2 regions of the Aminiphilus sp. genome follow, and region 2 is predicted to be linked to the other one. Evidence: riboswitches for the same ligand, from Rfam matches in the RefSeq annotation. Region 2 holds a riboswitch; the other holds the start of a gene.
The links. A riboswitch is a leader RNA that binds a small molecule or an ion and turns the genes downstream of it on or off. The one in region 2 is predicted to bind molybdenum cofactor.

Region 1 (19,561 bases), on a different contig from region 2:
CGGTTCCTTCAAGGTACGGGGAGCCCTGAATCGGATGGAGCGCCTGACGCCGGAGGAGCGGCGCCGCGGCGTGGTCACCGCCTCCAGCGGGAATCATGCCCAGGGAGTGGCCCTTGCTGCGGTGGAGCTGGGCGTGGCAGCCACGGTCTGCGTTCCCGGCGTCTGTCCCGAGACGAAAAAACAGGCCATTCTCACCCGGGGAGGCTCCCGGGTGACTCTCAAGGTGGTGGGACACTACTACGACGACGCCGAAGCCGAGGCGGCCCGTCTCGCCAGAGAGGAGGGGCTCACCTACCTCTCCTCCTTCGAGGATCCCTGGATCATCGCCGGAGCGGGAACGCTGGGACTCGAACTTTTCCTCGATCAGCCCGATCTCGATCTGCTTCTCGTGCCCGCCGGAGGCGGAGGGTTGATCAACGGCGTGGCCATCGCCGCCAAAGCCCTGCGCCCCGAAGTGGAGATCTGGGGCGTGCAGTCCACGGCCTCCATGCCCTGGGTCGCTTCCTGGCCGGGGGGAACCGTGGTGGAAGTGACCTATGAGGACTCCCTGGCGGACGGTCTCATGGGCTACATTCCCCAAAGCCTCGTCGATCTGGCGAAGAAGCGCGTCACGGGATTTCTCGCCGTGGAGGAGAAGGACATCGCCCGGGCCATGGCCTTTCTGCATCGGGAACACCACCAGGTGGTGGAAGGTTCCGGCGCGGTGGGCGTCGCCGCCCTGCTCGCGGGGAAGATCGACGTGACGGGGCGCCGGGTGGGGGTGATCCTCTCCGGAGGAAACGTGGACGAGGCGGTTCTCCTCTCCGTGCTCGGAGCGGCCCTCGACGGATGAGGCGCGCTACTCGGAACTCTCTCCGGGTTTGATGATCTGCTTGATCATCTGCTCCAGGATCTGCTGCTGCACCTGATTCCCCACATCCTCGCTGGAACCGCCGCCGGGACCGACGGGGAAGGAAAGGGTGATGCGGACCTGCTCGTTGGTGTTCTTGTTCTTCGGGTCTCCCGGGGAGACGGGAATGGGCGAGACCGTCTCCCTTCGGGAGACGGAAATGTCCTCCAGGGAAGGAGCGTCCAGGGTTCCCTTCACCTTGAAGGAGACCTCACGGAAATCTCTCCGGGACGCTCCACCCACGAGGCCGCCCAGAATCTCCTGGAGCAGAAGTTCCGACGAGCCGCCTGCCTGGATGAGTCCCTTCAATGCTCCGAGAAAGGCATTGAAGGCAGTGACGTTGATCTCTCCGTAGCACTTCAGGTCCAGCGGCCCTCCGAGGGAGACGCTGCCGTCCGCGGAGAGATAGCGATAGGCGGGGTTTCCGGGAGGCGCGGCCATGCGGCTTCCCGGGATGATGTAGAACATGCCCGTGTCGAAGGCGAAGGAGCCCTTGAGAGAGCGGAAGGGGATCTCCGTGCCTCCCGTCGCCCTCGCCATGTCCTGAATGCCCGGAAAGCCCGAGAAGGCACCGTTCTCGACGTCCAGTGTTCCCTGGGCCTCCGTTCCGAAGAGCCTTCCCAGGGTACCGTTTCCGCGCACGCGGAAGGTCCCCTTTCCGGAGACGCTTCCTTCGAGGGATGCCAGATCCGCCAGGGCGGGTGCCACGTCCACGCTCTCGATGCGCAGGTTGCCGCCCCACTCCCTGGTGAAAAGGTTCATCGTTCCCTGGGCGAAGAAATTTCCGCCGTAGGCTCCGGCGTTTGCGTCCTCCACGGTGACGTATTCGTCCTGGAAGGTGAAGGGAGCCTTCAGAGATTCCGCCCGGAATCCCCGGAGGGAGATCCGCGTGGCGTCGATGAGGCCGCTGCCGCTGAAGAGTCCCTCCGCGAAACTTCCCTTCGTGTCGAAGGAAAACCGCCCGGAAAGGACGTTTTTCGTCGGGCCGAACCACTCCCGGGAGAAGACGGCGAGGTCGAGGTTGTTTCCGGAGGCGGAAAAGGCGACCTTCCACGTCCCTTCCTCGGAGAGGGCGTCCATGGAAGCTATCACAGGAGAAGCGCCGACGAACCCCTGGAATTTCTCCAGGCGGATTCGTCCCGCTTCGGCGATGACGAGTGCTTCCGTTTCGGTGAAGGGGAAACCGTTCGCCACGAGGCGAGGTGCGGCAGCTTTCAGGCGGAGCCGTGGCTGTTCGGATGTTCCCGTGATCTCCAGCTCACCGCCGGCCTTTCCCCTAAGATAGACCCCTCCCGCGTCGCCCAGCGTGGCGTGGGAATTGGCCATGTCCATGGAGGAAAGGGTTCCCTTCAGATCGAGCACAGCGGGTTTGCCTCCGCCGGGAAGATCGAGAACGCCGGAAATACTTCCCCTCCCCCCCCAGAGTTCTCCCTGAAGGTCCTGAAGACGGATGCGCCCGAAAGGAGCCGACCCCGGTCCCTTTTCGAGGCGGAGTTTGCCTCGGAAGGACTGGACGGGAAGGGGAACGCCCGCGAGGGCGCTCACCTGAAAGGCTGTCTCCACCAGCGGGGAAGCGATGTTCCCCGTCACCGCGAAGGTTCCCGCGACGCTTCCGTCGAGGGGGGCTCCTGTGGTGTTCTTTTCGGGAAGGATGTTTTTCAGGGAAATGTCCTTGTAGGAGCCGTCGATCTTCAAGGCGACGGCTCCGTCGGAACGCCCGAGAGCGACCGATCCCGAGGCGCGGACCTCTCCGCCTCCGAACTGCGCCAGGGCCTTGGCGATGCGGAATTCCCTCTCCGTGAGGGATCCCTCCAGAAGGACCTTCGAGAGAACCTGCCCTTCCACGTGAAGGCTGGGTGCCGTGACCTGAAGAGAGAGAACGGGTTGGGAGACGTTTCCCGAGAGGCGCCATTGGGCGGATCCCTTTCCGGTCAGGCCGAGGGGAATGCCCGCACCGGGCCCTCCCGAGAGAGAGGAAAGAAGCTCCGGAGAAAGATCTTTGGCGGTGCCCCGAAGATCCAGCGTTCCCCGACCGGGGATATCCGCAACAGTTCCCGAGAATTCCAGGGGAACGGTTCTCCAGACAAGGGTCCCTTTCTCAAGAGAGAAACGCTTTTCCTCGTAGGTGGCCTGGAGGGCCACCGCATCGAGGGGTTCTCCGCGGAAGCGGAACCGTTCCGTCTCCAGAAGTCCCTCCACTTTCGGCGATGCGGCGGGCCCGGTGATCGAGAGGGTTGCGGTGAGGTTGCCCTCCAGAGCGAGCCCTTCCACATCGGGAAAGGCCTCCCGGAGGCGATGGAGCGGCACGGACGAGGCGGTGAGCCGCACGTTCAGGGAGGTCGCGTCATCCGTGCCGGCGGAACCTGTGGCGGTGAAGGGTGCGCCGAGCCAGAGTCCCCTGCTCCGAAAGGCCACATCGACCTCCCGCAATTCCGCCTCCGCGGTGGTGTCGGCCACGGTGTACCCCGCGACGGAGCCGTCGAGATCCCGCAGGCGGACGTGTCCCCGAAGGGCTCCGTCCAGAGGGCCTGCGAGATCGAGATCGAGGAAGGCGGCGGTTCCGGAAAGAAAGCTCAGGAAAGGAAATTCTCCGTGCCATGCGTCGAGGGAGAGGGACGACGCGGCGAGCGTCACGGCCATCTCCGGAGAGGACGGCTCCAGATCCAGGGAGAGCGTTCCCGAAAGCGGCGACTTCCTCACAAGAGCGGAACAGTCCGAGAGCGTAAAGCGTTTTCCCTGCCAGGCCCAGCGGGCGGAGCGGATTTCCAGGGGGATGTCCATGAGGGTTCCCGCCTCGAGACGGGCGGTCCCTTCCGCGACGGGTTCTCCGACGGTTCCGGAGAGGCGGAAGCTCCCGGACAGCGTTCCTCGAGCCGAGAGGAGCGCCTTGTTTGTCGCGTCGTCTCCCGCCAGGGGCGCGATCCATCTCGCCACCTCCTCCAGAGAGAGGTGGCGCAGAGTTCCCTCCAGAGAAACGGCTCCCTCGGGGTCGAGGGGCACTTCGCCTTGCAGGACGAGGGTGTCCGTTCCGAGAGTCACTTCGCCTCGTTCGAGGACGAGCGTCATTCCCCGGGAGGCGGATGTGGACGTTGTCTCGGAGAGTGTTTCGCGGAGGCGCGCCTCTCCTGTGGCGGCGAGGGAGAGCCCGTCGAGAGCGCCCTCCAGGGAGAGCGCGAAGGACGACGCGTTGTCGGTGATGCGAAGGCGTCCCCGTTCGAGCAGGAACGTTCCCGCCGGAGTTTCCGCGGTGCTTTCCAGGAAAGAGAGCGACAACGGGGGGACGTTTCCCACTTCCGGTTCGTAGGCGTCGAGGAGTGGTTCGAGGGCGCCCCAAGGGGCGGAGAGTTTCTGGAGTGTCGCCGTCCGAAGTGCGGGATCTCTCCGGAGCAGGCTGTCCGGATGAAAGGAGAGACGAATGCCGTCGGCGGTGATCGCTCCGTTCTTGCCCCGGAGGGTCACGCCGGAGAGCTGAAATCCCGAGAGAGGGTTACCCGAGACCTGTTCCACCGACAGCGCACCCAGGTTCTTTGCCTCAATGAGGCGTTGGAGTTCCCCGAGCAGAAGAGCCCCTCCCCAATCGAACCTGGAGAGGGAAAAGTAGCCCGCAAAGCCCAGGGCTACGGCGATGCCCATGAGAAGGAGCGACAGGCGCACCGGACCGGACCGAAACCTTCCTGTTCCGGAGGGACCTTCGGGGATGGGTGCGGATGAATTTTCCGGGGGGGCGGACGGGGTCGCCCCGGGGTGTATCTGCCCCCACCTCCGCTCGTCGTTTCTGTCCATCAATCGGAGCTCCTCCACTCGTCGAAATCCTCGAAAGATATTGTATCATCTTGAGCCATGGAGCACGTCCGCAAGATTACCCCGGAAGCACCTTCGCTTCCTTGGGATCTTGCCTGCGGTGCAGGTTGAAGGAAACGGCTCTTCGATCCCGAAGGCGATCTGCACGGACTGAAAGGCTCCGGCAAGTGAGGATTCGGACGGAAGATCCCTTTTCGGCCGGGTCGGTCCGGAGAGACCGGAGCGCTGACGGTCAGACGGTCATGGCGAGGAGGAACATGCATGCTTGTTCTTGAACCACATTGCGGTGTCAGTGGAGACATGCTTCTCGGGGCACTGCTCGACCTCGGAGCTTCCCGGGCACGTCTCGAGCCCCTGGAGCGGTTCGAAGGGCTCGGTGTCGCCGGAACGGAGATCCGCATCGCGAAGACGGTGAAGCAGGGGCTCTCCGCAACCTGCGTCGATGTGCTCCCGAAAGAGCACTACCACGCCCGGTCGGGAGAAGAACTCCGGGTGCTTCTGGATGCCGCGGCCACCTTCGCCGATGCGTCGGAGGAGGTCCGCCGCCGTGCCGGAGCGGCCCTGGAGCTTCTTCTCGCCGCGGAGGCCCAGGTGCACGGCAGCGATCCCGAATCGGTGCACCTTCACGAAGCGGGGAGCTTCGACACCATCGTGGATGTGCTGGGGTTCTTCCTCCTCCTGGAGAATCTGGGGTTTCCGCCACTCTGCTCCCTCCCCGTCCGGGTCGGAGGCGGGACGGTGCGCACCGCCCACGGGCTGCTCGCGGTTCCCGTTCCCGCCGTGGCGGCCCTGGCGGCCCGCTGCGGAATTCCCCTCGAAGGAGGGCCGGTGCGGAAGGAGATCGCCACACCCACGGGAGTGGCGCTTCTCGCCTCCTCGGGGGCCCGTTTTCTGCAGGATCTTCCCTCCGTGGTGCCTCTCCGGGTCGGCTACGGCGCGGGCAGGAAGGATTTCTCCGTTCCCAACGTGTTGCGCGCTCTCCTCTGCAGGGGCGACGCGGAGGGCGAAGAAAAGGGTGACGCTCTCGAAGAGGTCCTGCTCTTCGAGGTCTCCATCGACGACATGACCGGGGAGGAAATGGGGAGAGTGCTGGCGCTCCTTCAGGAAGTCGCTCTGGAAAGCCATCTCGTGCAGGCCCTCGGCAAGAAGGGACGTCCGCTCTTTCTTCTGCGCATTCTGGCGAAGCGGGAGCACTTCGACAGCGTCGCGGACCTTCTCTTCGGGGAAACCTCCACCATCGGTTTCCGCTACTGGCCCGTGGGGCGACGGAAAATGGAGTACACCGTGGAGCGGCGCCCGATGAAAGGGGAGGATCGCTTCGTGCGGGTCAAGATCTCCCGCCTCGGGGGTGTGACGAAGGAAAAGGTGGAATTCGACGACCGCTTCGATCCTCGGTAAGGACGCTCGCGTCCCCCCAACTCCTCTTCGGTCCGGGGCGCTCCGGAACCGGACCGAAGTGTTGCGTCACCACGATATGCTGCGGTATTCCCGGAAGGGCGCGCAGGGCATGTACCGCCTTTGCGGCGATGTCCCCGTCCTCTCCGGAGACGACCAACTCGAGGAGGAGCGTTTCGTGCCTGTCTTTCCCGCCGGAGAGGGAAAGGGCGAAATCCCGTACCTGCGGCAACCGCCACAGCACCTCCTCCGCGTCGTACAGGCGCAACAGATGTCCTCCTGCCCCCCTCCGGGGAAGGCGTCCCCGGACCTCAACGCGGCGGAGAACGGAGCCGCAGGAGCAGCATTCCGGGAGGAACCGCCCTTCATCGCCGGTGCGGTACCGGAGAAGTGGAAAGGAGCGGCGCGTCAGGGTGGTGAGCGTCACTTCCCCCCACTCTCCCTGGGGGAGCACGTTTCCATTCTCGTCCACGATCTCCGGCAGCAGATCGAGTTCCCGCACGTGGCATCCCTCTCGGGCGGCGCATTCCACGGCGCATCCCCATCCGGATTCGGTGAGCCCGTAGTGAACGAAGACGCGGCATCCCCACCGTGCCTCGATGCGCCGTCGCAAAGAGGGCGGCGCCATGTCCCCACTGAGAAGTGCTACCCGAGGGGCGTGGTGCGACAGTTCCGCCGCCGCCGCCACCTGGGCGGGGAGCCCCACCACGACTGAAGGGCGCACTTCGTCCAGCCGCGCCGCTGTTGCGGCGGGGGGTTCCCCGAGGGGAAACACGTGCACGGAACACCCCAGACGCCGCAGCCCCCGTTTGAGGAGCGCTCCGATGCCGTCGGGGCGAGTACCTCCCATGAGGACTGCCACGGCGCTTCCCGGCGGGGTGAAGGTGACCATGCCGTGGAGAAAGAACTCCTCCGTCGCCTCGAGATCCTCGTCGGTGAAACAGAGGCGCTTCGGCGGTGCGGTGGTGCCTGACGTGGCGAGAGTGACCACCCGGCGGATCTCGGACTGCGAGACCGTGAGAAAGCGTGATTCCGCCCCGGCGAGATCCGATGGAAAGGTGAAGGGCAATTCCCGGAGAGGGGCGTCCTCAAGGCCGCGAAGGCATTCCCGGTAGAAAGGGGCGTTCGCGGCGGCATGGCGGACGAGAACACGCAACGCCCTCTCCTGGGCTGCCGCCAGGGTTTTTCGGTCCACCGGTCGAAGGGTTTCGGCAGAGTAGCCGGCCCCCGGCGTTCCATCTTCCAGGCGGCGGGCGATCCAGGCGTCGAGGGGGGTGATGGGGATACTCACGGGCGACGGTGCAACGGTGTACCATCCCGGGCGGTGAGGTTCCACGCGCAGAAGGGGACGAGGCGTCCGTCCGGCGCGGCTGCATGGACGCAGCAGAAGCGGAGCCGCTCGAGGTCGAGATTCTCCGCGTCCTGGAAGGCCATGGCGCTGATGCTGAAGTTGCCCCTTTTTCCAAGGCGGAGAAACCGGTCGAGATCGTCCTCCGGTGACGAGGCGGAGGCGCAGTGGTTCGCAACACCTTCTCCGGAGACGGAGACTTCCCGGGAGACGTCCGCTCCCCAGCGTCGCCGGATGCTTTCCACGGCTCTGAGCGGGCCTTCCTCCCTGGGCCGTGTCCCGCAGCAGGGTTCATGTCCCACGGGGAAGATCCGGTCCGGGGCTTCCACAAGGTACACCGCGCGGAAGGAGCAGCGTTCGTGCTCGCATCGGGAGGGACGGAAGTGCGAGAGCTCGGTGAGTCCCCCGGTCTGTGCGACAAGATGCCGCAGGATCCGGGGCAGAGTCAGGCGCGTCTCGTCCCGGGGTGGGGCGGGATAGCGGCCGAAGAAGCTCAGGGGCTGAAAGTGCACGCCCCGTACCGTGGGAAAGAGAGAAAGACCGTATCGGACGATATCCCCTATCTCGTCGTCGTTCACTCCCCACTGAAGGGTCGGCACGAGAACCACCCCCAGTTCCGCCCCGGCGCAGGCGCGGAGAGCATCTGTCTTGACCGCTCCGAGGTGTCTTCCCCGAAGTGCGAGATGCGTCGTCTCCCGAAGGCCGTCGAACTGGAGGAACACCCATCCCAGCCCCGCCTCCCGAAGCCTTCGGGCGTATCCGGGCTCTTCGGCGAGGCGGAGGCCGTTCGTGTTGAGCTGAATTCCGGGAAAACCGAGACCGGATGCCAGGCGGAGGAGTTCGGGCAGATCGGATCGTTCCGTGGGTTCACCGCCGGAGAGTTGGAGAATCGCGCCCTCAGCCCTGTCCCGGATCTTTCGGAGCAGCGTCTCCAGGGTGGCGAAATCCGGTTCGTCCCCGCTCCCCGCATCGGCGAAACAGACCGGGCAGCCGAGTCGGCAGCGCTCCGTCACCTCCACCACGACGGTGCAGCTCCGCTGTTCATGGAATTCGCAAAGGCCACAGCTCCGGGGACAGTCGTCGGGCGGTGTGTTCTCCGGGCCGGAAAGGGGAAATCGGGAGGATGTCCAGGCGTGCAGGTCCGGCGCTCCCTCCCAGACGAGGCAGGAAAAATCTCCATGGTCGGGGCATCGCTTCCGGAGAAAAACGTTTTCCTTCTCTGTCTCCAGAGCGGCGGGAATTCGCCTGAGACAGACGGGGCAGAGGCTGTGCGTACGTCTCAGGAGTGCCATCAGGAGGGGCGTCCTTCCTGGAGGCCGAAGCCCTGTCCTACGAGTAGTTGCAGTGTCTTTTCGAGCGTTGCGGCGACCATGGAGGAACAGACGATCGGATCGGGAGCGGCTGTGTCGCCCAGAATATCGCCGCAGCCCACGCGCTCTCCTCCGGCGCCCCAGCGTTCCCGGAACCAGCGGTGCAGCTCCTCCGCCATGAAGAGAAGCCGGGGGTCCTTCTGCTCCCACGATGAACCCTTTCCGGCATAGAAGCCGAGGAGGCAGCAGGCGCCGCTCAGGGCGCCGCAGGTCCCCCAGGGGACGTATCCGCCCTTGCAGAGACCCCCCAGAGAGGCGACCAGGTCCGGATTCTCCCGCCCCGTATAGGCCAGTCCGGCAAGGATCATGATCTGAGAACAGCAGTATCCATCCCGTGCCCATTCCATCATTGCAGTGTGAAGATCGTCCATGCTCTCCCTCCTCGATGCCTGTGTGCAAATGTTTCCGGTCGGTCTGTCCGGAGACGGATTTTTCCGTTTAGCGTACTCGTTCCGGTGTGTCCGGCGAGAAGCACTCCCGTCGCTCCGCGTTGTCGACACCGGAAGCGTTCTCCCGTCGGCACACCCAGAGACCGTAGCCAAGGGAGCGGCAGGGTGGACGCGGCGGCTCCAGGATGCCTTCCCAGACGAGCCGGGCCGTGCATTCTCGGAGCAGTGCGGAGTGATCCTCGAAAAGCAGAAGCGCGAATCCGTGCTCCGAAAGGGCTGTTTCCAGCTCTTTCCGGGAACGGGCTCCCTGTGCGCAGGACTCCCCTCCTCCACCGCAGGGTTCACCGCGGCGGCGGAAGAGGTCTGTCACGCCGAGCCTGCCGCCGTGTCTCAGGACGCGGGCGATTTCCCCGAGGACGGGAAAGAGCGATTCCTGCAGGGAAAGAACACATTCGCAGACCACACCCTCGAATATTCCCTCCCCGAAGGGAATGCGGCGGAGATCCCCCTTCATCACCGGACCCTTCGCCGCAGCCCGGCAAAGAAGATCCGAAGATCTGTCCAGCCCCACGGCGCGGACGCCCTGCTCCTGGAGCAGTTCAAGTGTCGCTCCCCCGCCGCACCCCGCGTCGAGAACGGCCGTGCCGGAAGAAAATCCGCACAGGTCGAGCAACCGGAGGGACAGTGCCTTTCCGCCGGGATGCAGGGCCTCTCCCATGACGGTACGCCACAGGGGGTGTTCGTAGGGAAGCGGCACTACTTGTCCTCCAGGATTTTCTCCACTTCGAGCATCTTGCCCAGGGCAAGGGCTTCGGGAACGAGGACGAGTCCGCAGACGGTGCATGCGGGCAGTTCCACCTCGAAGCGACTGCCGAGATAACGGGCGGCCACCTTCCGGGGTTCGAGTTCGCCGCCGCAACCGCACCGCCAACCTGTCTCGTCCTTGAAACTGAGTCCCGTCTCGCCGCTCATGACAAAACCTCCACAGTCATGCGATGGCCCCATGCGTTGACGATCCGAAAGGAAGCCCCTTCGTTCCGGTATTCCACCCAGAAGGTGACGTTGCCGATGCGCGAGGTCGCCAATGTTCTTCCATCCGGTGAAACGAGAAGGCGGGCCGAAGTGGAGGCCTCCCAAAGAGTCCGCCGGAGATCGCTGTCGAGGATGTGGCGTTCTTCAAGGCGTCGCCGTATGTCGGGAGACACGATGAGATCCAGATCTTCCCAAGGGTCCGGCGGAAGATCGCAGGTTCCGAGAAGTCGTCGCCGCAACTGTTCCCGGTTGGCCTGTCGCGCGGAAAAACCCACTGCCTCGTAAGGTGCCGCGGGAGGAAAGAAGAGGTCCAGGAGGTGTGCCACCGGTTTGCCCGAGTCGGAGAGACTTTCCCGGCACATGGCGCAGTAGGCGAGAAAATCCTTGTCGCTTTCTCCGAGCCGCCGTCGTACCCCTTTTTCCGCCAGATCGGGATCCACAAGAGACTGGAGACCGCCGTAGCCGCAGCAGCGCGTGGTCTCGCCCGTCATGGACAGCTCCTCGAAGGGCTGTCCCAGTGCCCGGAGAATGTCCCGAACGGCAGTGCGCCAGGCCGGAAGGGAGCGGGTCGTACAGGGATCGTGGAGCGCGAGCGGGTCCGGCAGGGGGTGTCCTGGAGGCAGTCCCTTTTCGCGGAGTACTTCCCAGAGGGAAAGAAGAGATGTTTCCGGAAGCAGGCGACGAAAAACGTCGCTGCAGGAAGAACAAGCGAGGATCAGCGGGGGATTTCCGAGGGAAGCCAGGGTTTCCCGCAGAGTGTCGAGAACCTTCTGGAGCATGTCCCTTCGTCCTGCCCACCAGGCCGGAGCGCCGCAGCACCCCAGGAGCACTCCAAGGGTTCCGGAAAAACGTTCGTCCAAAAAGGAGACAAGTGCCTCGGTTTGTTCTGGCATGGTGCCCGCGAGCTGGCATCCCGGAAAGAAAAGGGCCTTCGTTGCCGTGCGGCCCGGACGAAAGCCCGCGGCCCGCGGGCCGTTCGCCTGCTCCATGTCCAGCAGGGCGAACTCGTGGGCCGAGGGAGGCATGAGGCCGCGCTCCACGAGTTCCTCCCGGGCGGCGCGGCAGAGGTCCGCCATGGAGAAGTCGTTGGGGCAGAGCGTTTCGCAGAGGCCGCAGAGCGCGCAGGAATTGATCATTCTGTTCGCCTGGTGGTATCCCTGGACGACGGCGAAGTTGTTGTAGATTTCTCTGGCGTACGCCCTGGGATAGCGCTTGTAGGTCTCCAGAAAAACGCACTCCCCTACGCAGTGACGGCACTCGCACTGAAGACAGCGCCGGGCTTCCTCCGCGGGGTCGCGCCTCGGGGAGATCGATTCCACATCGCGGAGCGGCGTGTGGAGTCGCGTCGCGTCGGAGAGTTCCTTCTCTCTGCCCGAGGAGAGGGAAGCCCCCTGGAAAAATCGGTCCAGGGAGTTCGCTGCGCGCTTTCCATCAGCCGCCTCCCAGGCGGGAGACGGCGATCCGTTCCGGAGAAAACCTCCGGCAAACAGTCCTCCGGTGGCCGTCTCATAGGTAGTGGAATCCACTGTCCCGACGGTGGCGAGATGCGCCATGGCAGGATCGTCCATGCCCAGGTAGGCCGCCTCGCCCTCCCGGAGGGCCGGGAGAGAGAGGGATTCCCCACCTGTGCGGGTCACGCCGAGCTTCTGCAGAAACGCCCATGTCTCGGCGAGGATGTTTTGCGGAAGGATTTCCTCGGGGAGGGCGAGAAGGCGCCCTCCCGGCAGTTTTCCCGTGAATTCCAGAAGAACCCGATACCCCTTCTTGGCCAGCTCACAGGCGCAGACCAACGAGGAAAGGCCGCCTCCGAGCACGGTGATGGTTTTATCCCTGGGAGGGAGGCACAGGGGTGGGGCGGCAGGGCTTGTCCTTTCGAGACAGGCCTGTTCCAGCCGGCCGAGCTCCACTGCTCCCCCCGTTTCGGTTCTAATACAGGCGTTTTGGCAGGGATGGTCGCAGATCCGCCCCAGAATGTCCGGTAAGGACATGGTCTTTGCCAGGATCTTTCGGGCTTCGCCGAAACGCTCCTGCGCCATGGCGGCACAGAAAGACCGTACGTCCACCTTGAGGGGGCAGGCGGCCTGACAGTAAGGGAGTTCTTCCTGAATACAGCGATGCTCCAGATCTCTGAGCAGATTCTGTTCCATGGATCGCCTCCAGAGGAAAAGACGTTTCCGACGGTTCGTTTCCCCTGTGAAGGGCGGCGAACCGTCAGAGAACGCGGAACAAAGGTGCGGGTCCGAAACGTCGTGGTTCCGCGACAAACCGGCTCCAGTCCTGAATTTTCGGGTTTCCGGAAGAGGTGTTCCCCCGCTCTTTCGTTCAGAGGCGGAACGGGGGAACGGAGGAGAATTTGCCTAGACGTGCTCTCCCTTCAGTCCTGCGAGAATCTTTTCCGGAAGTGCGGGAAGCCGATGGACCCTTACGCCGCAGGCGTTGTAAATGGCATTGCCGATAGCGGCGTGAGGGCTCGAGAGAGGAAGCTCTCCCACTCCTGCCGCGCCGAAGGGGCCGAACTCGCGCGGATAGTTCTCGAAGTAGACGATCTCGATGTTGTCCGGAATGTCCTTGATGTAGGGGAAGCCGGCGCCCGGGAGCGTGGAGTGTTTCTTGATGTCCTCGAAATCCTCGGAAAGAGCGAGGCCGATTCCCTGGGCTATGCCGCCGTAGATCTGCCCGTCCGTGACGAGCCGGTTGTTCACCTTGCCGATGTCCGCCATGAGGGTCATCTTGTCCACGGTGACCTTTCCGGTCTCGGTGTTCACCGATACCTCGGCGAGGAAGACTCCGTACATGTAGACCACGAAAGGTTTTCCCTGCCCCTTTTCGTTGCAGGCTACGCCGGGAACGGTAAATTTCCCTACGTATTTCACGGGTTTTCCCGCTTCGGTGGCTTCCGCGTAGGTCATGCAGGTGCCGTCAGCCTTACGGAGTCCCGCCACCATTTCCGTGCAGGCCACGCGGATTGCGCCCCCCGTGAGAACCTGCTGACGTGAGCCGCCGGAGGGACCTGAATTGGGCGTTTTCGACGTGTCGGGCCAGGTGAAACGCAGCCGGTCCGGGGTGATGCCCAAGGGACGCAGTGCCTCGTGAGCGGTGCCGATGGCGCCCATGTCCGCTCCCTGACCGTGATCCTCCCAGGCGGTGACGATAGTGACGGTGTCGTCGGGGTTGAGCACCGCCCAGGCCTCGGAGCTGTCCGGTCCGTCAAGGCCGCAGCCATAGCAGGCCATGGCGAGACCGACGCCTTTCTTGACCGTGCCGGTGGATTCCTTCTTTGCCTTTTCCTTCGCCGCCTCGTATCGAGGTTTCAGTGCCTCGAGCATTTCTGGATAACTGAAGACCTCCGGTTCCTGACCGCTGGGATTCGTCGCACCGGGGCGGTAGCAATTCTTGAACCGAATCTCCCAGGGGTCCATGCCGAGCTTTTCCGCCAGTTCATCCATAAGAAGTTCCGACGAGTAGAGGGATTGGGGGGAACCGTAGGCACGGAAGGCGGAGCCCCATGCGTGGTTCGTGCACACCGTGCGCCCTGTTCCTTTGATGTTGGGAATATCGTAGCCCGCACCCATGAACTGGGCGCCCCGAAGGGTGAGCAGGTCGCCGAACTCGGAATAGGGACCGTGGTCCACGATGTAGTCCGTCTCCATGGCGAGGAGTCGGCCCTCATTGTCGGCGGCGTACTTGATGTTCACGAAGAAGGGCGAGCGCTTCCCCGTGTAGGTCATGTGCTGGAAGTAGGTGTACCGAAGGAAGCAGGGTTTTCCCGTGGCGAGGGTGGCTGCGCCGACCAGGGCTTCCATGGTCGGGCTGAACTTGTAGCCGAAGGTGCCCCCCATGGGGTTTGACACGAGGGCGATCTTGTCGGGTTCCACGCCGAGCCCGGGGGCGATCATGTAGAGGTGCAGATGGGCGCCGATGGTCTTGGAGTGGATCTTGAGAATTCCGTCGTCCGTCATGTAGGCGAAGCCCACGTCGGGCTCGATGGTCATGTGGGGTTGTCTTCCCACGTAGAAATCGTCCTCCACGGTGACGGCGGCCTTTTCGAAGATAGGTCCCGTGGGGTCACCCTTCTCCAGGTTCTGAATGTAGTAGATGTTGGGCGTGCCTGGATGGATTTCCAGGGCGTCCTCCGCCATGGCTGCGGGAGCGCTCATATAGGCGGGAAGGACCTCCAGGTCCACCTTGACCTTCTCCGCCGCCGCGCAGGCGTTCTCGTAGGTGTCGGCGCAGACGATGGCGATGGCGTCGCCGAACTGGAAGATCTTCTCGTCGCAGAGAATGGGCCGGTCCCAGCCGTCTCCCTTATTGGTAGGGAACGTGATGAGTCCCGTGATGCGGTTCTTCCCCTTCACGTCCTTGTGGGTGACCACCTTACGGACGCCGGGCATCTTCTCCGCCTCGGACGTGTCGATGCCCCGGATGTTCGCGTGGCTCACCGTGGCCTGTACGAGCGCGAGCTGCAACGTTTCCTCAGGAAGCTTCAATCCGAGGTCTGCGCCGTAATCGAGCGTTCCCGTGACCTTGGCCACCGCAGTAGGACGGGGATAGGTGCCGCCCCAGATACGACCGTTCTCGGGGAGGCGGTATTCCAGCTCGCTTTCGTTCATTTCGCCGCGAAGCACCTTCGCCGCGGCCATCACGGCATCGACGATGGGGATGTACCCCGTGCAGCGGCAGGCGTTCCGGTTCACATGGAACCACTCCCGGACCTCTTCCCGGGTCGGCTTGGGATTTTGGTCGAGAAGTGCCTTTGCGGAGACGATGAAGCCGGGCGTGCAGAAGCCGCACTGGGCTGCACCGAATGCGACCCAGGCCTTCTGGAGCGGGTGCAGCTTTTCCGGAGAGCCGATGCCCTCGATGGTGGTCACGCAATCCCCCTCGGTGATTCTGTTGATCTTGAACACGCAGGAACGAACCAGTTTCCCGTTGAGAATGACATTGCAGGAGCCGCAATGTCCCGTTCCGCATCCCACTTTGGTCCCCGTGAGGCCGAGCTGTTCCCGCAACACCTTTGCCAGGGTGTCTTCCCCATTGGCAATGACGTTGCGCTCCACACCATTGACAAAGAAACGTTTCTGAAGCATCGTTCCTCAACCCCCCTTGTACTCTCTTTTGTACATCCTGTAATTTCCATCCCTGCCCGCTCGTACGCTCTCATTCTGCTTCATGGGGTGGACGGAGAAGAACCGCTGCGTTTCCATGCCCCCCATCTCTTTACCCCTGTTGCCCCGGTCGTTCTTCCTTCACCACCTCCAAAGAAAAAGGGACTGCCCGTGCGCAAAGACGGCAGTCCCCAAAGAGGAACATTCTTCTCCGCCTTCCTTGCCAAACACGGGAGGCGTGTCCGTTTCCAGACACACCCTGACGGCTGCATGCCATGAGATCGCTCTTGTAGGCACGGCAGCTCGGAAGGTCTATTTTTCGATTGTGATACCGAGCGAAAGGGCCCGCTTACGTCCCTTTCAGTCTGATCCTCCGAAAGAGAGAGGGAGGAGCCCCCACCCTTTCCGGGGATTCAGCGGTCGGCTTACTTGAGAAGAACCGCTGCTCCTGCGTCAGCGCAGCGTTCGTCCTCATCAATGGTGCCACCGCTAACGCCGATGGCGCCGACGATGACCCCGTCCTTGTTCTTCAGCGGAACGCCACCGGCGAAGAGGATGACGCCGTTGTTGGACACTTCGATGCCGTAAAGAGGACCATCGGGGAGGGATGCGGCGCCGAGCTGGCGGGTGGTCATGTTGAAGAAGCGAGCGGTCTTCGCCTTTTTGATGGAAATATCCACGCTGCCGATGAACGCACCGTCCTGGCGGGCGAAGGCTTTCAAGTTGGCCCCCGCATCCACTACGGCGATGTTCATGGGCACTCCCTGGGCGACTGCGTCGGCCAAGGCGGCCTCAAGGACCATCTGGGCCTGCTTCAGGGTGAGATCTCCGGGAAGCTGAAGCTTGGAAACATCCGCTGCCATCGTTGTTCTCCTCCTTTGTGAATGGAAAAACTCATGGAACTTCAAATATTTTCCTGTGAATGAAGAATTCTGTCAAGTGATTTTGAGAAGCGATGGCTTTCTTTTGAAGATGTATATTGTGCACCGCTCCGTGTGGCGGATGTGACGGTTCGAACCGGGACTTTCTTTTGAAGATGTATATTGTGCACCGAGTCAAAGGATGACAAGATGCTGATTCAAGACATTATTATATAATCTAATAAAAGTAATTTTTCGAGATTTTTATACTGAAAAAAGAACAAAACTGGACAAAAGAGGACAAAAGAATTTCCGTCTCGAAAAATTCTTTGAGCAACTCCTTGGATTGAGCGCCGTTCCTCGGATTTCGAAGAAGAATGTGTTGTTTGGGCGGAAAGAAGTTGTGTGCGTCAAGCCTGCGCAAAAAGGTTTTCATGGTGTTCGGCAGCCGTCTGCGGCGATGAGCCACACCTTTCGGCGATGAGCCACACCTTTCCAGGAGTGCCTTTTTGTGTTCGATCAACAGGTCTGTGTTGAGGAGCGGATATGGATTCCTGCGCGCTCCTCTGCGGAGGAAGAGGGGTTTATGGACGAACCCGTTCCGGGCACGCGCATGAAGACGTGGCGTACCCGGAGCGGGAGGAGATCATCCCAGAAAGGGGCGTCTCCAGTTTGTGGCGGGAACAGTGGTCTCCTTGATGTTCCGGGGTGAGAGCCACCGGGTGAGATTGTTCCAGAATCCCGCCTTGTCGTTCGTCCCGGAATGACGGGATCCTCCGAAGGGCTGACGCCCCACCACGGCTCCCGTGGGCTTGTCGTTGATGTAGAAATTGCCCGCGGCGTGCCGGAGGAGACATTCCGCCGTGGCGATGGCGGCGCGGTCCCCGGCGAAGACAGCCCCCGTGAGAGCGTATTCCGTGGTGGCGTCGCAGAGGCGGAGCGTCTCCTCGTAGGCGTCGTCGGGGTACACGTAGACGGTGATCACGGGGCCGAAGATCTCCTCGGTCATGAGCTTCCCTCGTGGATTGGACGTGCGGATCACCGTGGGTTCCACAAACCATCCCTTTCGGTCGTCGCAGCCGCCTCCCAGGAGAAGCGTGTATTCCTCGGGATGGTTCCGGGCATAGTCGAGATAGCCCTTGATCTTGCGGAAGGCCTCCTCGTCGATGACGGCTCCCATGGTATTGCCCAGGTCCTCCACGGGGCCCATGGAGATGAGGGGAACCTCTCTCCGAAGGTACTCCTCCACGTTGCTCCAGAGGCTCTCGGGAACATAGGCCCGGGAAGCGGCGGAACATTTCTGTCCCTGCAGTTCGAATCCGCCGCGCAGAAGATTCGCTCCCAGGGCGATGGGGTCCGCCGACGCGTGGGCGAAGATGAAATCCTTTCCTCCCGTCTCCCCCACCACGCGGGGAAAGGAGCGATAGTGTTCGACGGAGGAGCCGATGGTCTGCCACAGCGTGAGAAAGGTTGCATAGCTTCCGGTGAAATGGAGGCCGCTCAGGAGAGGGTGGCGCAGGACCGTGGCTCCATCGGCGCTGGAGAAGGGAACGTAGTTCACCACTCCCGGCGGCAGTCCCGCCTCAAGGAGGAGCTCCATAATGAGGTAGTTCGCGTAAAGAACGCTCTTCGCAGGTTTCCAGAGGACGACGTTGCCGCACATGGCGGGGGCTGTCGGCAAATTTCCCGCAATGGAGTAGAAGTTGAAGGGAGTGACGGCGACGATGAACCCTTCCAGGGGACGCCAGTCGAAGCGGTTGATCTCCCCCTGTCCTTGAAGGGGCTGCTCCTGATAGATCTCGTGGAGGTAGAAGACGTTGAAGCGCCAGAAATCCACGAGTTCCGCGAGATCGATCTCCGCCTCGAAGGGTGTTTTGGAGAGATTGGTCATGATGGCTGCGATGTGCTCGGTGCGCCGTACCGTGGCGAGCATGTCCGCGGCACGTTGAAAGACTGCCGCTCGTTGATACCATGGTGCGGTGGACCAGTCCTTCCATGCCTTGAGGGCGTTCTCCACGGCGGCCTCGAGTTCTCTCGACCCTGCAAGATGTGCATTCCCCAGGAGACGTGTCGCATCGTGGGGAACGCGAAGCGGGATCGTTTTCCCGGTGTACACTTTTTCCCCACCGATGAGACAGGGCAACTCCAGGGGTGTTTTCCTCACTCGTTCCAGTTCCGCGAGCAGGCGTTCCCGCTCGGGGGAACCAGGGCCATAGGTCACAAGAGCATCCGCGTCATTTTTGGGACGATCCATTTTCCACATGGAACCCTTCCTCCTTTATGCACAGATTCCACCAGGGGTGTGGATATGTGGATAAGAAATGTGGATATCTATGGAGAAAAAAGCCTTCGAGAGGCTGTCGTTACCGAATTGTCACGTCCAGCGATGCCTGTGGAAAAAGAAGTCGAAAGAAAAACGTGCCACCATATCGCCTCTTTGCAGGAGTGTATTTTCGGGAAAAGAGTCCCGGAAAGGCATCGATTTCATGGGCCTAAAGTCACGATCTGAGTAGGATCCCTGAGGATGATTTCCGCTCCTTCTCTCCCTGTTTGGACCTTTCCCACCAAGACTAATTTGCCCGATGCAAGTGCGTCCAGAGATGGAAGGTGCGGTCTGTCGCTTTCGTAGACTACTATTGCCGTGTGTCCTTTCTTTTCGAAGAGAAGATGGCGCGTTCCCTTTTTTTCCATCCTTGCCGCGCGGAACTCCAGCGTGATGAAACAGCCTGCGAGAGTGGGCAGCTCCGCCCAGACCTGCTCTCCCGTGAAATGTCGTCCCGCAGCGGCGTTCCAGAGGCCGCGCCGCTGTTCCCGAGCCTCTCGAAAGGCGTCACGAATACGATTCACATAACGGACATTGGGCGGCAGCGTGAACGGCATGGCCACTCCTCGCCGAACGAGTTCCTCGTTCACGAGCACCTCGCCGCCAGACCCTTCGGTCCACACATAGGCGAGGAGGCGATTGTAACGGTCCCGACGTTCCACGTCCTCTTCCAGCCGAACTTTTTTCCCCAGGACAAGATTTTTGTTCTCCAGCGCGGCGATCCTTCCGAGTTCCTCTTCTCCACGGGTGGGATGGTGCAGTTCCGGCGTGTCGATGAGGAGATAACGAACTTTCTCGCTTTTTCCGTCCTCGGTGGTGACGACAATGGTGTCTCCGTCGATGACCTGCGTAACACGACCGAGAGAGGCATCTCCCCTGTCGAAAAAATGAACGGTTGCGACGAGAAGTGCGAGGAGGAGGGCTGACAGCGGTTTCACCCGGAAGTAGTTTTTCAGAATGCGGGGAAAAGCGGAGCTGCGCCTCAAGATTGACCTTCCTCTCCCGGGGCAAGGCTTGCCTGGTTCTTTATCACCGCCTGCTCCTTCTCT
Region 2 (10,427 bases):
GCGCCTTCGAATACCAGGGGCAGAAATGTTCCGCCACGTCCCGGGCCTACATCCCGAAATCCCTCTGGGGAAGCATCGAGGAGGAGCTGCACTCCCAGCTCTCCCGGGTCAAGGTGGGCGATATCGAGGATTTCGGAAATTTCATGGGCGCGGTTATCGACAAAACATCCTATGAGACGCTTCGTTCGAGCATCGCCTACGCGAAAAACCACCAGGACGCGACAATCGTCTACGGGGGTACTTGTGACGACAGCAGGGGATTCTTCGTGGAACCCACGGTGATCCTCACGACGGACCCGAAATTCCGCCTCATGGAGGAGGAGCTCTTCGGCCCCGTGCTGACTGTCTATCTCTACGACGACGAAAAATACGAGGAAACGCTCTGCCTCTGCGACGCCACATCTCCCTACGGATTGACGGGAAGCATCTTCGCCACGGACCGGCAGGCCATCCTTGCCGCGGAGGATCTTCTGCGCCATGCGGCAGGCAATTTCTACATCAACGACAAGACCACCGGCGCCATGGTGGGAGACCAGCCCTTCGGCGGCGCGCGCGCCTCGGGGACCGACGACAAGGTGGGGTCATCCTACAACCTGCTTCGCTGGACATCCCTGCGCACCATCAAGGAACTGCTTCTTCCGCCCAGGGATTTCACCTATCCTTTTCTCCAGAGCGAGTAAACATCACCGCAGCCAAACCTGGGGCCCACTCCGCTCCGCCGCTCCATGCACAGGAACGGGCCACCCGCCGCACGAACGGGTGGCCCATTCCTCCTTGCTTCATCGCTTCCTCGCAACGTGTCGGAGGAAACACCCCGCACTCCACACCGTATCGTCCCCCGCGCATCGAGACAAGGAACGCCGCACCCCGTTCAAAAGCATTCCCCTCGGTTTTCCGTAAAGGCCGGAAGGATGCTTTCAGCCCAGGATCCGCCTCTGGACAGAAATCGACTTTGCTCCTACACTACGTAATGCAATTCAGTTGCATGATATGTACGGCCATCCACAACCGGGCAATACCGATTTCACCCATTCGCCCCTCTGCCCCTCTTTCTTCCGCTCCCTGCCATGAGGATGGAGAGAGGGGATTCACAGGGCGCGAGAAAAGCGGTTATCGTCATACTTTCTCCGTAATCCGAGGTGAACTTCATGTCCGCACTGCACGAAATTCTCCGTCAGCGCCTGACGGCGATCTGTCGGAGGGAAGGGCTTCTGGGGGAGACGGTGCGCGTCTGCGCCGCACCCCTTTCCACGGAAGAGGCCATCGGCACTCCCGAGGACAAGGATTTCCCGCTGCAGAAGGGAAAAGAGCGCCTTCTTCAGGCAACCTTTCGGGACGCCCGGGGACAGGCCTTCACGGACCACTACGGCAATTACGAGGGAACACTGGAGAGCCTCCTCGCCACCCCACCGGAAAACACCTTTCGCCGTGCGGTCTTCGTCGCTGCACTCAACGCGGTTCTCAAGCATCTCGGACTCATCGGAAACACCGTCCACTGTCGGGACGAGGATCCCCGCGCCTGCGCGTCCGAACTGGCTCCACAACTCCGGGAACGATTCGGCGCGGTGAAGATCACCCAGGTTGGCTTTCAGCCCCGCATGGTCGAGGCGCTGGCCCCACTGTTTCCTCTCCGCCTCCTCGATCTGGACCCGGACAACCTGGGGAACACCAAGTTCGGGGTTCCCGTGGAGGGGCCGGAAACGGCGAGCGACGCCGTGGCCTGGGCGGAGCTTCTCCTTGTCACCGGAACGCCCCTGGTGAACGACACCATCGGGGACTTTCTCTTGGACAAACCGGTGCTCTTCTATGGAACAACCATCGCCGGCGCGGCCCACCTGATGGGGTGGGAGCGCTTCTGTCCCAAGTCTTCGTGAGCGGAATCAACCGGGGGACGTTGGGACTGCCTCGACAGGACGGAACACACGAAGGACATTCACTATCCATCATTGAAGGGAGAGGTTCTGTATGCGTTTCATGCGTCTCACCCGCGTGCGGCTTTCCGCCGGATTTCTGATGCTTCTTCTGTGCCTGGGGAGTGCGATGCCCCTTGGAGCCACGACGAAGGAGCTGTACATGCATTGCGGTGCAGGACTCCGGCAGCCCGTGGAGGAACTCCTGCGCACCTACCGGGAAAAGGGCGGCGTGAATGTCGCCGTGGAGTACGCGGGGTCCGGCCAATCCCTGGTGCGTTTCAAGGCAACGAAAGAGGGAGACCTCTTCCTTTCCGGTTCCGCGTTCTTCGTGGAACAGCTCGCGAAGGACGGCTTCGTGACGCACTCCTTTTCCATCGTCCTCCATCCTCCGGTCCTTGCGGTGCATCCGAGCAAAACCGGGGAGATAACCACCGTCGATGATCTGGCAAAACCCGGTGTGCGGGTCGGCCTCGGCGACCCCAAGGCAATGGCTCTGGGGCGGACCGCGGAGGAGATCCTCTCGCACTCGGACAAAAAAGATGCGATTCTCGCGAACACCGTCGTCCGGGCCGCAACGGTGAAACAACTGTCCCTCTACGTGACCAAAGGGGACGTGGACGCCGCCATCCTTGCCAGGTCCGATGCGGTTCAGGCGAAGGACGCGCTCGTCTTCTTCGACATCGACCCCGCATGGTACACGCCGGAGATCGTCACGATCGCCGCTTTGAACACCTCCCGCCATCCGGAGGAGGCACTGGAGCTGGCGGAATTCCTCCGTTCTCCCGAAGCGGTTGCGGTGTTCCTCTCCCACGGGTTCTCGCCGCTGCCGTGACGTGCGGCTCCTTCATTCCATGAACCTTCTGGACCGGGTCCTGATCCTGCCGCTTCTCTTCTTCAGCCTGATCGTGGGCGGCGTCTTCGCCGCCCTGATCGGGCAGGTTTCCCCGGAAGAGTTGGCGCGTTCCCTGGTCCATCCGGAGACTCTTTTCGCGCTGCGCTTCTCCCTGACAACATCCTGCGCCGCCATGTTCGCAGCACTCTCCATCGGCATCGGGGCGGCATATTTCCTTTCCAGGCACACTTTCCCCGGAAAGGAATTCCTCGAGACGCTCCTCGACATTCCTCTCGCCATGCCGCCTCTCATCGCCGGAGTGGGACTCCTCTTCCTTCTCGGCAGGGACCTTCTGGGGGGGCATCTCGCACGGTGGGGCATCCATTTCATTCTCACCCCCTGGGGAGCCGTGGTGGCCCAAAGTTTCGTGGCAACACCCATCGTGCTTCGGAGCGCCCAGGCGGCCTTCGCCTCGGTCCCCAAAGGCTACGAGGAGGCGGCGCTCATGCTGGGGCTCTCGCCTCTCCAGGTTTTTTTCCGCATCAACATCCCTCTGGCGGCGAAATCGCTCCTCTCGGGAATAATGCTCGCCTGGGCACGCACCCTGGGAGAGTTCGGAGCGACCCTCATGGTGGCCGGAGCCACCCGTTTTCGCACGGAAACCCTCCCCATCGCGGTCTATCTCAACATCTCCAGCGGTGAACTGGGCATCGCCCTGTCATGTTCGCTCGTCCTTCTCGGCACGGCCTTCGCCTTCCTGTTGTGCACACGCATGCTGCACCGCACGTCGTCGAACGACACCCTTTCAGGAAAGGACTCCCGATGGCCGGGCTGACCCTCGCCGACGTGAGCAACCGATTCGTCCGGAACGTGTGCATGCATGTCCCCCCAAAGGGAGCATGCGCCGTCGTCGGACCTTCGGGGGCTGGTAAAACCAGCCTTCTCCGGATCATCGCCGGACTCGACGGACACACGGGAACCATCCGTCTCGACGACAGAGACATCCGCTCCGTCGAACCCCACCGGCGCAACATGGGATTCCTGGCCCAGGATCCCTACCTGTTTCCCCACATGTCCGTCGAAGCCAACCTCCTTCTTGCCATGGAGCGCGTTCGGAACACCCGTGCGGAGCGGAGACGGCAGGCGGCGGACATCCTCGAACGGCTTCGCATCTCCCACCTCGCCGACAGAAGACCCGCCACCCTCAGCGGCGGCGAAAGACAACGGGCAGCCCTGGCCCGAACCCTTGCCTCCTCCCCGGCGCTTCTCCTCCTGGACGAACCGTTCAGCAAGCTGGACCACCGAACCGCACACCATCTCCGCGATGAATTCGGCGCGTTGCGAAAAGAGCTGGGACTCACGACCATTCTCGTGACGCACGACCTGGCCGAGGCGAAGGACCTGACGGAACATCTCTTCGTCATGCACGTGGGGCACCTCATTCCCGTCTCCGCCTCACCGGAAAGAGACGAGGCGGAGGCGGAAGCGGCCGAATCCTTCCTCGGCGCACCGAACATCCTCCCCTGTCGGGAACGCGGGCGCCCATTCAAAGGCGTGATCGAGGCGGAGTGGGCCGGAGGGACGCTCCTGATGCCCGACGAGGGAAGACCCTTTTCCCGGTTTCTGGTCTCCCGAAGAGACGTGGAGGTGGGAAGAACAGCCCCGCCGGGGCCTGAACTGAACCGGTTTTCCGCTTCCGTGCGCAGCATCGTGGAAAGGGACGACGTGGTCTCGGTCGCTCTGGATGTGAACGGTACGCTCCTGTACGGGGAAATCGGGCGGGAACAGGCGGTGGACGCATATCTCCTCCCCGGAGCGCAGGCACAGGTCCTCCTGCGTCTCCGGTCACTTCATCCGTTCACGTGACGGAGAGAAGAGGTATCAGCCCTTCCGGAAGAAGGTTTCTTTCCGGCGACAGAGGGCTTTCCGGAAATAACCGACAAAGAAAGGGCTCGGGCGGCACGGAACGGAAACAGTGACTCTGCCGGAACGACACACGAACAACGCAACCACTCAGAAGAACCCTCCGCCCCCGGGGTCTCTCCGTTCCTTGGAAGGGATTCTGCGCAGCGTCTTGATGGCGTGAGGATCCGCCTCGACTGGGGCGATGCAGAGGTAGGCAAATTCTTCTTCCTCGCCGGAATTCTCGAAGACATGCTCCGCTCCGGAAGGGACATAGCCCCAGGCTCCCTGGTTCAGAGATATCTGCATGTCCTCCACCGTCATCCTGCCTCGCCCGCGGAGAACGACCACCAGATGTTCCCACTCGTGCCGGTGGGAGGGCGTTGCACAGCCGGGAGGCAGGGTGAAATAGCGCAACACATAATCGTCCCAATGGCGTCCCGGGGCGAAGACCATCCGTTTCGTGGCCTCCGGTGCAAGGGAGGAAAGGATGTGGGCGGGCAGGTCGTCAAGATTGCCCGTCAGCAGTTCCGAGCGAAGGAGAGATCGAGTCGTCATGAATGCGTGCCTCTTTCCGTTGCGGGGTCCCGCCGGGAAGATGCACACGACATTTCTTCCCCGAGGGCACGGAGAAGGAAAAGCGCCGACGCATCCTCCTTTCCGAAAGCGGGAGGCACATCCGTTTCCGGGTGTACCCTGTCGTCCGGTTTCCCTAGGCGACTACGCACCCTTAGGAAGATCCGGCTCGGAGGTTTTGTATACTGAATACTCTTTCACCTTATTCATTACATTACCCAACAACTCCTTCGTTGTCAACCCCTGCGGTGAAAGGTTTCCCGCAATGCCTCCCGGCCAAAACGGGTCAAAATGGAGCACAATTCGCACAAAATCTTGTCTCTCCAACACGTACTCCGCATACTGAGCTTGGCATAATGCCCTGCGGCAGGAACCAGGAAGAGGCCAACACCATTTGCGAGGAGGCACGGAGAGCCATGCAGAAGTATCACGTCAAGACGGTTCGGGTCAACGGAATCCCAAATCGCGTCATCGCGGATCCGGAGGAGAAGCTCGCCAAGATCATCCGAAACCAGCTAGGTCTCACGGGAACAAAGATCGGGTGCGGCTGCGGCCAGTGCGGGGCCTGCAACGTCATTGTAGACGGCAAGGTGGTCCGCTCCTGCATCGTTCCATGGAAGAGCATCCCGGAAGACGCGGAAATCCTCACCATCGAGGGCATCGGCACCCCCACGAAGCTCCACGCACTCCAGTGGGCCTTCATCGTCTGCGGCGCAATCCAGTGCGGCTTCTGCACACCCGGATTCATCATGGCCGCCAAGGGACTTTTGGACGAAAATCCCTCCCCCACGAGGGAGGACGTCCGGGACTGGTTCCAGAAACATTGGACAGCCTGCCGCTGCACCGGTTACAAGCAGATCGTGGATTCCGTCATGGAGGCGGCGGCGGTGCTCCGGGGCGAGAAGGAAATGGAAGACCTGGCGAAGATGCTCAAACCCGGCCAGTCCGTATGGGGAAGTACCTACCCGCGGCCGAGCGGAGTCTACAAAGCCACCGGAACATGGGACTTCGGCGACGACACGGCCCTGAAGCTTCCCGAGGAGACACTCTTCGCCGTACCGGTCTGCCCGGAGACGCATCACGCGAAAGTGAAAAAGATCGACCTCACCGCCGCGGAAAAAATGCCCGGCGTCGCAAAGATCGTCACCGCCAAAGATCTTCTCGCCAACAAGGGAACCAACCGCATCCGCGGTCAGGTGGGGTCTCCCACGGCCACCACGGACGGATGGGAGCGGCGAATCATCGTCGAAGAGGGCGACAAGATCCGCCAGTGGGGCGAATGCGTGGCCATCGTCTGCGCCGCCACGGAGAAACAGGCCCGGGAGGCCGCCGCGGCCGTCAAGGTCGATCTGGAGGAACTGCCCGCCCTTCTCCACGTGAAGGACGCCATGAAACCCGACGCCCCCAAGGTCTACGACGAGATCGAGGAAATCGACGGTATCCGGAACTGCTTCAACAAGCGCCCCCTCATCAAGGGTGACGATCCGAAAGCAGACATCGACAAGGCCGCGCATGTGGTGGAGGACGAATTCTACAGCAGCCGCCAGCCTCATCTGACCATCGAAACGGACTGCGGCTTCGGCTACTACGACGAAGAAGGGCGCCTCACCCTGCAGACCAAAAGCATCTGCGTCTACCGCCATCAGCTCATGATCTCCCGCGGCATCGGCCTCGCGCCATCCAAGCTCCGGGTGATCCAGAACAACATGGGTGCCTCCTTCGGTTACAAGGTCGCCCCCACGAACGAACCCCTCCTCGCCGCATGCGTGCTCGCCACGGGACGCCCCGTTTACATGCGCCTCGACATGAAGGAGCACATCGTGCGGACGCCCAAGCGCTCCCCCTTCCTCATGAAGATCCGCATCGGCGCGGACGAGAACGGCAAGATCGTCGGCGGCGAGCACACCTGGTATGTGGACCACGGCCCCTACTCCGAGTCCAGCCAGGACCTCACCAACAAGGGCGGCCAGTTCTTCCTGGCTCCCTACCACGTGGACAACCTTCGGGGATGCGGCTACACCTTCTTCACCAACCACCGCTGGTGCGGTGCCTTCCGCGCCTACGGCGCACCCCAGACCTACTGGGGCGGCGAAACCGCTATCGACATGCTCGCCGAGAAGTGCGGCATGGATCCCCTGGACTTCCGGGAGAAGAATCTGATCCGTCCGGGAGACACGCTCCCGAGCGGACAGAAGTCCGAGGTCTATCCGCTCCAGGCCATGGTCACCCGTATCCGCCCCTACTACAACATCGCCAAAAAGCGCGCCGCCGCTCTCTCCACCGACGAGGTCAAACGGGGCGTGGGCATCGCCTTCGGCATCTACAACTCCAACGATGACGGCCCGGACGAGGCGAACAGCAACATCGAGCTCACCAGGGACGGCGTGATCCTCTACAACACCTGGGAGGACCACGGACAGGGCGCGGATATCGGCTGCGTGGGCACCGCCCACGAGGCACTCAAGCCCATCGGCATCAAACCGGAGCAGATCAAGCTGGTGCTGAGCGACACCGCCAAGGCTCCCAACAGCGGCGCCGCCGCGGCGAGCCGCAGCCAGGTCATGGTGGGAATGGCCATCGTCGAATCCTGCCGGAAACTGCTCGACGCCATGCGGCGGGATGACGGAACCTACCGCACCTACGACGAAATGATCGCGGAGGGCATTCCCACCTTCTACGAAGGCTACTGGAAGGCAACGCTCCGCAACAACGAGGGAGAAGTGCAGCACTGCACCGACATGGACGGCGCGACGGGGCAGGGATATCCCTTCGCCAACCACATGTTCGGCATCTTCCTCGCCGAAGTGGCCGTGGAAGTCAAGACCGGCAAGACCACCGTCGAGAAATTCACCCTCTGCGGGGACGTGGGCAAGATCAACAACTTCCTCGTCGTGGACGGCCAGCAGATGGGCGGCATCGCCCAGGGCATCGGCCTCGCCATCAAGGAGGACTTCGTGGACGTGAAGACCCACAACAACCTCCTCACCTGCGGGTTGCCCTACATCAAGGACATTCCCGACGACATTCAATTGATCCACATGGAAACCCCCCGGGAATTCGGCCCCTTCGGCGCTGCCGGGACGGGCGAGATGCCCCTCTCCGCGCCGCACGCGGCGGTGGGGAACGCGATCTGCAACGCCGTGGGCGCCCGGGTGAAGGACCTGCCCATCACCGCCGAGAAAATCCTCGCGGCGATGAAGAAATAACCTGCTCGGCGCTCCGTCTCCGAGACGGGCGCCCCGGGTTCCATCAACGATCCGTTCGGATCCTTCTCCGGGAGATGCGGAACCGTGCAACGACGGGACCGCATCTCCCGGTCGCACCACTCCGTGAAAAGGAGGCGACAGGACATGTCGGAAGAGACGAAGGTCGGACAGGGAGGACTCGTCGAGGATCTGCCCCTCTGGGATGCCTCCGCACTGGCTCCGAACGTGCGGAAACGAATCATCTTCGGCCCCGGACAGTTCTGGGACGACTACGTGATGCGCCATTTCACCCTGCCTCCGGGGGAGAAAATTCCTCCGCACAGACATGCCTGGGATCACTTCGTGCTCTCCCTCAAGGGACACGGCCGCGTGGTGGTCCAGGGTGAACCGATCGACCTCGAGGCAGGACGGTGGGGACGTGTCCCCCCCGACGTGGAACACGTCTTCGAGAACCCGGGGGACGAGGACTTCGTGTTCGTCTGCATCGTACCCGCCCACGGAGACCCTCACGCGAAGAAGACCGCCATGCGGGCCGAGCGGGCCGCCCGAAAGGCAGCGAAAAACGGCGCCGAGGAGGGGGCGGGGACACCGTGAGCCTGAAACAACACGTTGCCGTGAGGTTCTCCCGACTCGAACCCTCGGCGATGATGAAAATGTTCAAGGCCGCAGCAAAACGGACGGGACTCGTCAACCTCACCCTCGGCGAACCGGACGTTCCCACCGATCCGCGCATTGTGGAAGCGGCCCGCCAGGCCGGGCTGGCCGGTGAGACGCATTACACCCAGAGCCGAGGAAACCTCAGCCTCCGAGAGGCCGTCAGCCGCCGTTGGGCAGCTAAATACGGCTTCGTCCAGGATCCGGAGGAGATCCTCGTCACCACCGGTGGTTCCCAGGCGTGTTGGCTCGCCTTTCAGACCTTGCTCGAGCCGGGTGACGAAGTTCTTCTGCTCGAACCCTACTTCACCTTCTACGCCCAGCAGGTCCGCTACAATCAGGGCGTCCCCGTGGCAGTCCCCTGCCGGAAGGAGAACGATTTTCTCCCCCTCGAGGAAGACCTGCGCCGGGCCGTCACCCGCCGAACGAAGGCGCTCGTCGTCAACTCTCCCTGCAACCCTTCGGGGGCCGTCTTCGACAGGGCGACACTGGAGGGCATCGCCCGCGTCGCCCTGGAACAGGACCTGTGCGTTCTCTCCGACGAACTCTACGAGTCCTACGTTTTTCAGGGAAGTCACATCCCCTTCGCCACCCTGCCGGGCATGCGGGAGCGGACTCTCACCATCGGAGGATTCTCCAAATCCTACGCCATGTGCGGCTGGCGGATCGGCTATGCCATGGGACCGGAAGAACTCCTCAAACCCATGGACCTCCTCGCCATCGTGCAGACCCTTTCGGTGAACAGCATGGTGCAACGCGCCGCCGAATTCGCATTGAGCGAGGCTCAGGATGCGGAACATGCCATCGTCGATACCTACCGGCGACGAACCCGGTACGCCGCGTCCCTGGCGAGAGAACTGCCCGGTGTCGATGCCGCACCGCCCAGGGGAGCCTTCTATCTTTTCGCCGATATTTCCGGAACGGGAATGAACGGAGACGCCTTCGCGCTCCGTATGCTGGAGGAAGCCGGTGTCGCCCTCACCCCGGGCATCGCTTTCGGCGAGACATGCGGTGACTTCATCCGCATCGCCTGCACGGTGGACGAGAAAAAACTGGAGGAAGCCTTCTCGCGCATGGCAGCGGTTCTCCGCTCCTGATCGACGCGCCGGAGAGCCGACTACTTCCCCTTCTTTCGCCGTGCACCGAACGAGAAGACGCCCCGCCACGCCTCCTCGGGAGAGAAGTGCGGCCAGAGATGTCCTGCATGCGACGCGGACACCCTCGTTGCATGGAGTTCCGCCCGTTCCCACGCGCCATGCAAACATAGCTCCGGGGAAAATGCTCCTTTGCCCCATTGTGAAAAGGCAGGACCACAAGAGAGAGACTCCTTTCCCACTCATGCGG

Region 1: linked by a shared signal. The riboswitch ahead of Q1K49_RS04205 (molybdopterin-dependent aldehyde oxidoreductase) and the one ahead of Q1K49_RS11970 (cupin domain-containing protein) in region 2 are both predicted to bind molybdenum cofactor.

The regions. Positions count from the first base shown of each region.
Region 1 covers NZ_JARKPW010000067.1:4,625-24,185, reverse strand. Annotated here, with positions in the region: gene Q1K49_RS04250 (threonine/serine dehydratase) at 1-832, shown strand, start outside; gene Q1K49_RS04245 (translocation/assembly module TamB domain-containing protein) at 839-4,672, opposite strand; gene larC (nickel pincer cofactor biosynthesis protein LarC) at 4,952-6,088, shown strand; gene Q1K49_RS04235 (DVU_1553 family AMP-dependent CoA ligase) at 6,018-7,376, opposite strand; gene trsS (radical SAM (seleno)protein TrsS) at 7,373-8,725, opposite strand; gene Q1K49_RS04225 (DVU_1555 family C-GCAxxG-C-C protein) at 8,725-9,174, opposite strand; gene trsM (DVU_1556 family methyltransferase) at 9,242-9,949, opposite strand; gene Q1K49_RS04215 (DVU_1557 family redox protein) at 9,949-10,164, opposite strand; gene Q1K49_RS04210 (pyridine nucleotide-disulfide oxidoreductase/dicluster-binding protein) at 10,161-12,371, opposite strand; gene Q1K49_RS04205 (molybdopterin-dependent aldehyde oxidoreductase) at 12,582-15,311, opposite strand; molybdenum cofactor riboswitch at 15,530-15,650, opposite strand; gene Q1K49_RS04200 (heme-binding protein) at 15,755-16,192, opposite strand; gene pruA (L-glutamate gamma-semialdehyde dehydrogenase) at 16,836-18,452, opposite strand; gene Q1K49_RS04190 (thermonuclease family protein) at 18,674-19,498, opposite strand; gene Q1K49_RS04185 (DUF364 domain-containing protein) at 19,495-19,561, opposite strand, start outside.
Region 2 covers NZ_JARKPW010000186.1:54,298-64,724, forward strand. Annotated here, with positions in the region: gene pruA (L-glutamate gamma-semialdehyde dehydrogenase) at 1-680, shown strand, start outside; gene Q1K49_RS11950 (DUF364 domain-containing protein) at 1,149-1,874, shown strand; gene modA (molybdate ABC transporter substrate-binding protein) at 1,966-2,745, shown strand; gene Q1K49_RS11960 (ABC transporter permease) at 2,765-3,580, shown strand; gene Q1K49_RS11965 (ATP-binding cassette domain-containing protein) at 3,568-4,611, shown strand; gene Q1K49_RS11970 (cupin domain-containing protein) at 4,759-5,205, opposite strand; molybdenum cofactor riboswitch at 5,285-5,410, opposite strand; gene Q1K49_RS11975 (molybdopterin-dependent aldehyde oxidoreductase) at 5,640-8,429, shown strand; gene Q1K49_RS11980 (cupin domain-containing protein) at 8,574-9,023, shown strand; gene Q1K49_RS11985 (pyridoxal phosphate-dependent aminotransferase) at 9,020-10,180, shown strand.